Regions from separate parts of the Rhizobium sp. BK619 genome, predicted to be linked through region 1. Evidence: riboswitches for the same ligand, from Rfam matches in the RefSeq annotation. Region 1 holds a riboswitch; the other holds the start of a gene.
What was found. A riboswitch is a leader RNA that binds a small molecule or an ion and turns the genes downstream of it on or off. The one in region 1 is predicted to bind FMN.

Region 1 (4,200 bases):
CGCATCGCCAAGACCAAGCTGTCCAAGGAGGCCCGTGAAAAGGCCGACGCGGAGCTGAAGAAGCTGCGCCAGATGAGCCCGATGTCGGCTGAAGCCACCGTCGTGCGCAATTATCTGGACTGGCTGCTCGGCATTCCGTGGGGCAAGAAGTCGAAGATCAAGGCCGATCTCAACAATGCCGAGAAGATCCTCGAAGCCGATCACTTCGGTCTCGACAAGGTCAAGGAACGCATCGTCGAATATCTGGCCGTGCAGGCCCGCGCCACCAAGATCAAGGGCCCGATCCTGTGCCTCGTCGGCCCTCCGGGTGTCGGCAAGACTTCGCTCGCCCAGTCGATCGCCAAGGCGACCGGCCGTGAGTATGTCCGCATGGCGCTCGGCGGCGTTCGCGACGAAGCCGAAATCCGCGGTCACCGCCGCACCTATATCGGCTCGATGCCCGGCAAGGTCATCCAGTCGATGAAGAAGGCGAAGAAGTCCAACCCGCTCTTCCTGCTCGACGAAATCGACAAGCTCGGCCAGGACTATCGCGGCGATCCGTCTTCGGCCCTGCTCGAGGTGCTCGATCCGGCGCAGAACTCGACCTTCATGGACCACTACCTGGAAGTCGAATACGACCTGTCGGACGTGATGTTCATCACGACGGCGAATACGCTGAACATCCCGGCGCCGCTGATGGACCGCATGGAGATCATCCGTATCGCCGGCTACACCGAAGACGAAAAGCGCGAGATCGCCAAGCGGCATCTGTTGCCGAAGGCCATCAAGGAACATGCGTTGCAGCCGGAAGAATTTTCGGTCAGCGACGAAGCCCTGATGGCGATCAGCCAGCAGTACACCCGTGAAGCCGGCGTGCGCAGCTTCGAACGTGAACTGATGAAGCTCGCCCGTAAGGCGGTCACCGAGATCATCAAGGGCAAGACGAAGTCCGTGCATGTGACGGCCGCCAACATCTCCGACTATCTGGGCGTCCCGCGCTTCCGCCATGGCGAAGCCGAGGGCGAGGATCAGGTCGGCGTTGTCACCGGTCTTGCCTGGACGGAAGTCGGCGGTGAACTGCTGACCATCGAAGGCGTGATGATGCCGGGCAAGGGCCGCATGACGGTCACCGGCAATCTGAAGGAAGTCATGAAGGAATCGATCTCGGCGGCGGCCTCCTATGTCCGCTCGCGCGCTGTCGATTTCGGCATCGAGCCGCCGCGCTTCGACAAGAGCGACATCCACGTGCACGTGCCGGAAGGCGCGACGCCGAAGGATGGCCCCTCGGCCGGCGTCGCCATGGCGACTGCGATCGTCTCGATCATGACCGGTATCCCGGTGAACAGGCACGTGGCCATGACCGGTGAAATCACCCTTCGCGGCCGTGTGCTGCCGATCGGCGGTCTCAAGGAAAAGCTGCTCGCAGCGCTTCGCGGCGGCATCAAGAAGGTGCTGATTCCGGAGGAAAACGCCAAGGACCTGGCGGAGATTCCGGACAACGTGAAGAACAGCATGGAGATCATCCCGGTGTCCCGCATGGGCGAGGTGATCAAGCATGCGCTGATCCGGCGGCCGGAGCCGATCGAATGGGATGGCACGGTGGAAACGCCTGTCATCACCTCGGTCGAAGGCCTGGACGAGACGGGCGCGACCATAGCGCATTGAGTGGCCTAGGCCACATTTATGCCCCATTGGCTGAAAAGACGGAAAAAGGCTGGCGAAAACGCCAGCCTTTTTTGTGAAAACGTCATGTAGACGCTTGCTTTTCCTTGATTTGCAGGGCTTTTGGGTTCCCGGCGGGCCTGATGAAACCTATTCTGCGCCTAGCTTACTTTTGAGTCGTTTCGTACCATTTAGAAAGGGGTGGAAACATGAACAAGAATGAACTCGTGTCCGCAGTCGCCGAAAAGGCAGGACTGACGAAGTCTGACGCGGCTTCCGCTGTTGACGCGGTTTTTGACGTTGTCCAGGGTGAACTCAAGAACAAGGGCGACATCCGTCTCGCAGGGTTCGGCAGCTTCACCGTTTCTCATCGTGCCGCATCGAAGGGCCGCAACCCGTCGACGGGCGCTGAAGTCGACATTCCGGCTCGCAACGTGCCGAAGTTCACGCCCGGCAAGGGCCTGAAGGACGCCGTCAACGGCTGATCTGAGATTATCCGCCAGCCGTAAACGAGACCGGCTGCGCAGGATTTGGGAGGGGTTCGGCTTTGCCGGACCCCTTTGCTTTGTGCGCCCTTTTGCTCTTGGGTGGCCCTTGCCGCCATGCAGGCTTTGATTTACGACAATTCTGTTCTCAGGGCGGGGTGAAACTCCCCACCGGCGGTAAGGGTCTCGGCCCAAGCCCGCGAGCGCTCTCTCAAGCTGTGGCTTGAGAGGGGTCAGCAGATCCGGCGCGATTCCGGAGCCGACGGTTAAAGTCCGGATGGAAGAGAATGAGTGTCGGCCGTGCGAGGGGCGGGGAGCTGCCCTGTCGTTCGTCGCCGGCCCCTCATGCGTCCTGATTTATGTTGGTCCCTGGTTTTGGATGAAAGACATGAATCAGAATTCCCTTGCAGTCGAGCCGTCCCGCGCCCTTGTCGGTGCCCTCTGGATGGTCCTTGCCGGCATCGCCTTTTCGCTGCTCAACGTCGTCACCCAATGGCTGACGATGAAGCTTGCCTTTCCCTCGGCCTCGGCAGCCTTCTGGCAATATGGCTTCGCCTTCGCCTTTTCGCTGCCCTTCCTTCGCAGGCTCGGCCTGGCGGCGATGCGCACGCACTATCCCTGGCGCCACCTCGCGCGTGTCGTGCTTGCCGCGCTCGGCGTCGAGGCCTGGGTGGCCGGTCTTGCCGCGGTGCCGATCTGGCAGGCGATCGCACTGGTGATGACCTCGCCCTTCTTCATCATTCTCGGCGCCCGGCTTTTCCTCGGCGAGCGCGTCGGCCCGGCCCGCTGGGCGGCGACCGCTGCGGGTTTCACCGGCGCGATGATCATCCTGCAGCCATGGTCGGACGGCTTTGGCTGGGCGGCTCTGTTGCCGGTGCTCTCGGCCCTGCTGTGGGGCGCCTCGTCGCTGATCACCAAGAGCCTGACGGGCATCGAGCGCCCGGAAACGATCACCGTCTGGCTGCTCGTGTTGCTGACGCCGATAAACGGCGGGCTGGCGCTTGCGGCAGGCTTTGCGGTGCCGACGGGTGCAACACTTGCCTTGTTCCTGCTGGCGGGGCTGCTGACCGCAGCAGCGCAGTATTTCCTGACGCTTGCCTATGCCGCAGCCGATGCCGCCTACGTCCAGCCCTTCGACGATCTGAAGCTGCCGCTGAATGTGCTGGCCGGCTGGCTGTTCTTCGGTTATGCGCCGGCGGGCTACCTCTGGCTCGGAGCAGCCCTCATCCTTTCCGCCTCGCTCTTCATCATGCGCAACGAGATGCGCAGGGAGCGGCAGCCCGCCTGACGTGATCCGGCGCAAAATGCCGCACCTGTCATGCCTCTGTCATGCCTCTCCCGCAGAAAACCCATGTTTCGAATGTTCGATACATGGGGGATTTCATGACCATTTCATCGCGCAAGGCAGCGCTTGCTGCCGTGCTTCTCGCTTCCGTTGCCTTCCCGGCCGCCGCCGAGCCGGTTTTCAACCGCATCGCCTCCTTCCCGGTCGCCCAGAACCTGCCTGCCGACAAGGACAAGCTCTCGGCGACCTCAGCCGAAATCATCACCGCGACCGACGACGGCAACACGCTGATTTATAGCGACAGCCCGCTCGGCGCGATCGGCTTCATCGACATCACCGACGCCAGGGCCCCGAAATCAGGCGGCGCGCTGATGATGGACGGCGAGCCGACATCGGTCACCTCGAGCGCCGGCAAGGCGCTGGTCGCCGTCAATACCTCCGAAAGCAAGGCAAAACCCTCGGGCCGTCTGGCAATCGTCGACGTGGCGACGAAGAAGATCGAAAACAGCTGCGATCTCGGCGGCCAGCCGGATTCGATCGCGCTCAACAAGGACAAGACGCTCGGCGCCATCGCGATCGAAAACGAGCGCGACGAAGAGGTCAATGACGGCAAGATCCCGCAGATGCCGGCCGGCGATCTGGTCGTCTTCCAGGTCAGGAACGGCACTGTTGATTGCGGCACCATCAAGCACGTGGTGCTGACCGGTCTTGCCGGCGTCGCCCCTGAGGATCCGGAGCCGGAATTCGTCGCCTTCAACGGCCTGAACGAGATCGCGTTGACGCTGCAGG
Region 2 (4,200 bases), on a different contig from region 1:
ATCGAGACGGAAGAGGATGCGATCGCCTTTGCCGGCAAGATCGAAGCCCGGCCGATCGCCACGCAACGGCGCACCTCGATATCCACAGCGATCGGCCAGGGCGCCAGCATGATCATCACCAGCCCGTTTCGAGGCAGGCGGGAGGTGATCGACGTCTCCGGCGACGGCCCGAACAATTCCGGCAATCCGGTTATACCGGCGCGCGACAAGGCGGTGGAAGCCGGCATGATCATCAACGGCCTTGCCATCATGCTGCGGCCCTCCGATGCCCCCAACGGGCTGGATACATATTATGCCGACTGCGTGATCGGCGGCCCCGGCGCCTTCGTGCTGCCGGTCCACAAGATCGAGGATTTCGCCGTTGCCGTGCGCCGCAAGCTGGTGCTGGAGATCAGCGGCCTTTCCCCACCGGCGACGGTGCGGGAGATAGCGGGGGCTGGGCCGGTGACAGATTGCATGGTTGGCGAGAAACAGTGGCGGGATTTTTTTGATCGGTGAGGGGTGGCTCGCTGGCGTGATTTGGGATGAGAGGACATGTGGTGTGGCACCCCCCTCTGTCCTGCCGGACATCTCCCCCACAAGGAGGGAGATCGGCTGGGCGCGACGGCTTCCCCAAACAGCTGAGAATTGTGATTGTCGCTGCCGTTCGAGAGGGAGCGATGGTCAAGCCTCCTGTCGATCTCCACCCTTGTGGGGGAGATGGCCGGCAGGCCAGAGGGGGGTACCACACGGCGTGCCGGTAAAGATGAGAGGTGCGGCATCCAAGAAAGCTTCGCCCTGAGATGACTCCTCAGGGGCCATCGAAAGGCGAGGCGGGTGCTCTTGGCGCCTACCGCCATCTACAATGGCAGTTCCCGGCCGGCCCGTTCGCTGACCATGTATTCGGCGTACCACTCCGGCCAGTTCTCATCGTGTTTGCCGCCGTTGCGTTTCTCGTGTTCGCCGTGGGCGGTGGCCGCGCGGCGCAGCGCTGATGCAAGGTCGCTCGAGGTCGCAAAGGCCGTCTCGTCGGCGTCGATGCGTCCGGGCAGGCGCTGGGTGACTTCCTGGAACAGCCAGCCGTTGCCGTCGGGATCCTTGAACGAGGCGAAGGAGCGATAGCTGCGATGATCGGGATCGCGGCCGGCAAGCCTCAGCCGTCCGAAGAGGTAGGGTTCGTCCTTGCCGGCATAGACGCCGGCAGCGTCATGGAACACCTCGCTGACCTCGACGCCGCGGGCGATGAGATCGCGGCGGGCGGCCTCGATGTCGGAGACGATGAGGTAGAGCCCCTGGGCGGAGCCGGGTGCGGCTGCGGTTATGTTCTTGCCGAAAATGATCGCGCAGCCGGAGCCGGGCGGGGTGAACTGGATCACCCGGAAATCGGCATCATTGGCGAAGTCGGCGTCGAGCCGCCAGCCGAGGCCGTCATAAAAACGTTTGGCGCGGTCGACGTCGGAAACGGGGATGACGACCACTTCGAGCTTGGTGTCGACCGGGCGTGTTTTCGGATTTTCGATAGGGGGTTCACTGCGCATTGCATTGCTCATCTTCAGCTCCTTGGGGTTCTGGATGCGTTAAGAATGGCGATACATGTCGGGGTCGAGTGGACCACAGCGCGGCGAGGGCGTCGAATCAATTATTCTGTCGGAATTGACCTGATGAAGACGGCGGGATCGGTCCCGCCGCCTCGGTTCGAGGATCAGCCTTGCTACGCGGCAAGTGCTGCGCGTGTCTTGCCGATCGTCAGCGCAGCCTTTGCGGCCTCCCGCCCTTTCTCGACGAAGTGTGCCCGGTAGATCTGCTTGTGGTGGTCGGTTTCTTGATATTGATGCGGCGTCAGCGAAACCGACAGCACCGGCACGCCGGTATCCATGCCGGCGCGCATCAGCCCGTCGACCACGGCCTGGGCGACGAATTCATGGCGGTAAATTCCGCCGTCGACGACGAAAGCGGCGGCAACGACGGCGGCATAGCGCCCGGTTGCGGCAAGGTCGCGCGAAAGGAGCGGCATTTCGAAGGCGCCGGGAACATCGAACACGTCGACCTGCTCGGGCGGCACGAGCTGGTAGAAGCCGTCAAGGGCGCGGTCGACGATGTCGGCGTGCCAGCTGGCTTTGATAAAGGCGTAGCGGGTGGGTGTCATGGTAATCTCCTTTGGCGAACAGACACATCACCCAAGGCGATCACGAACGTCCCCGACAGCCGCAAGGGCGGCAGGAACGCACGTTCTCTTTCATCCGGACTATGACCGTCGGCTCAGGCATCTCACCTGATCTGCTGACCCTTCCCTAGGGAAGGCGCTCGCGGGCTCGCAATCGAAACTGCATACCGCCGGTAGGGACTTTCACCCCGCCCTGAGAACGGCGGGGACAATAGGGGGAAGGCGGCAAGCTGGCAATAGGGCGAAATGCTTTCTGCAATGCGCAAGGAGCGGCGCCGCCGGTGTCCGGCAATGTGAGGATGGCGCCCCGAGCGCCCTTGCTGAACGCACACGTTTGCCTACATGTTTCCGATGAGGACACCCAATCTACACAGCATGACCCGCTGATCCCGCCTGAGGCGAGGGCAGGCCATCACAACCATGGGAGAGAGACATGCAAGATCCCCTCGTCGTTCACCGCGAGGCGCATATCGCGGCGCCGCCGGCGGCGGTGTTTGCGCTGATGACCGACCCGGAAAAGATTCTGCGCTGGATGGGAACGGAGGCTCAGGTCGAGCCGCAGCCGGGCGGGCTCTATCTCGTCAACGTCACCGGCGCTCGTTTTGCGCGCGGCTCGTTTCGCGAGGTGGTGCCGGTTCATCGCCTTGCCTATAGCTTCGGCTGGGACGGCAGCGAGGTGGTGCCGCCGGGGTCCAGTCTGGTCGAGATCGACCTGATCGAGCAAGGAGGCGGAACGCTGCTGCGGCTGACCCATAGCGGCCTGCCGAGCGCCGATCAATGCGCCGGCCATGCGGAAGGCTGGGCGCACTACCTTGGACGGCTGACCGAGGTCGCCGCCGGGCGCGATCCCGGTCCTGACAGTTTTCACGGCAGAACATGAACGATTTTTTACGGGCAGCGGGCGCCCACAAGCGCTTGACGCCGCGGGAAAAGTGGTGCGGCGACACCCCGATCGGGCGTCCGAAAACACCTTTTTTCTCGTCTAAACATGAACGTGCAGTTCATCTCCAGTTCAATTTGGCGGCCATAAGGTCAGGGCGGCTGGATGAAATGGAGTTTTCGATGAAGGCACTTTCTATCGCGGCTGCCTTGCTCGCTGGCAGCCTCTCGATCGGTACGGCTGAGGCGATGCCGATGGGGACAATCAATGTCCAGAGCAAAGTCACAAGCGATGTCACGAAGGTCGACTATGCGTGCGGCCGCGGCTGGCATCTGACCCGCTGGGGCGAATGCCGGCCGAATTGGCGACGCCCGCCGCCGGTGGCATTTTACGGTGGCCCGCCGCGTTGGGGCTGGGAGCGACGCCACCGCGATTGGGACGGCCCGCGCTGGGGCCATGAGCGGCGCTGGGATCGCGACCGTCGCTGGCGGGATGACGACTAAAAGCCTTGGTTAAAGCATGTCGCGCAAAAAGTGTACAGCGGTTTTCCCAGGCAAAGCGCGAAGCGCTTTTGCCGCAACGACATGCGGAAGACAAAGACCTAAAGCGCAAGGAGCGAATCTGAAAGATCGCGACGCGCTTTAGAGGCAAGTTGACGAGGGCCGGTGCGAAGTTTCGCCCGGCCTTTTCCTATGAAATTTTCCGCAGCCCCTGGGGTCAGATCCTGCTGACGAGCCAGTGCTTGTCGTCGATCAGTTCCGCGAGCTCGATCGGATCCTTGACGCCGAATTCGAACCATTCGACGAGTTCCTTTGCCTTGCGGCTGCTTTCCTCCGCCGTCAGCTCGACCTGATACCTTTCGCACCACCGCCGAAGGATCGACGTCAGCAGCGTCATGTCATTCCCATCCAACGGATCTTTCGGCCAGAATATCGTGCCCATCGTACCCCTCAATCACACGATGACGAACGGCCGCATAATGAAATCAAAACGGCGCAAGTTTAAAGCGTTATTTTTCGCTTTTCCCCGTGATGGAATATTCGCGACAGGAATTGTCTGCGCAGGAATGGCACAAGGTGTCGACAGGCTCCAGACGGCATCCTTGCGGACGTCCCGGGGCAGTGTCATGTTGCAGCATGGATCTGCCGTCTCCCCTTGCCTGGCTGGTTGATGAGGC

Region 2: another riboswitch for FMN. It lies ahead of FHX14_RS24165 (6,7-dimethyl-8-ribityllumazine synthase); the one in region 1 lies ahead of FHX14_RS17420 (DMT family transporter).

Annotation. Positions count from the first base shown of each region.
Region 1 is NZ_JACIBH010000008.1:288,592-292,791, forward strand. It holds gene lon (endopeptidase La) at 1-1,644, shown strand, start outside; gene hupB (DNA-binding protein HupB) at 1,851-2,126, shown strand; FMN riboswitch at 2,267-2,419, shown strand; gene FHX14_RS17420 (DMT family transporter) at 2,515-3,414, shown strand; gene FHX14_RS17425 (esterase-like activity of phytase family protein) at 3,510-4,200, shown strand, end outside.
Region 2 is NZ_JACIBH010000013.1:96,459-100,658, forward strand. It holds gene FHX14_RS24155 (DUF1194 domain-containing protein) at 1-498, shown strand, start outside; gene FHX14_RS24160 (VOC family protein) at 840-1,529, opposite strand; gene FHX14_RS24165 (6,7-dimethyl-8-ribityllumazine synthase) at 1,691-2,125, opposite strand; FMN riboswitch at 2,204-2,348, opposite strand; gene FHX14_RS24170 (SRPBCC family protein) at 2,577-3,023, shown strand; gene FHX14_RS24175 (hypothetical protein) at 3,206-3,526, shown strand; gene FHX14_RS24180 (hypothetical protein) at 3,741-3,965, opposite strand; gene FHX14_RS24185 (adenylate/guanylate cyclase domain-containing protein) at 4,160-4,200, shown strand, end outside.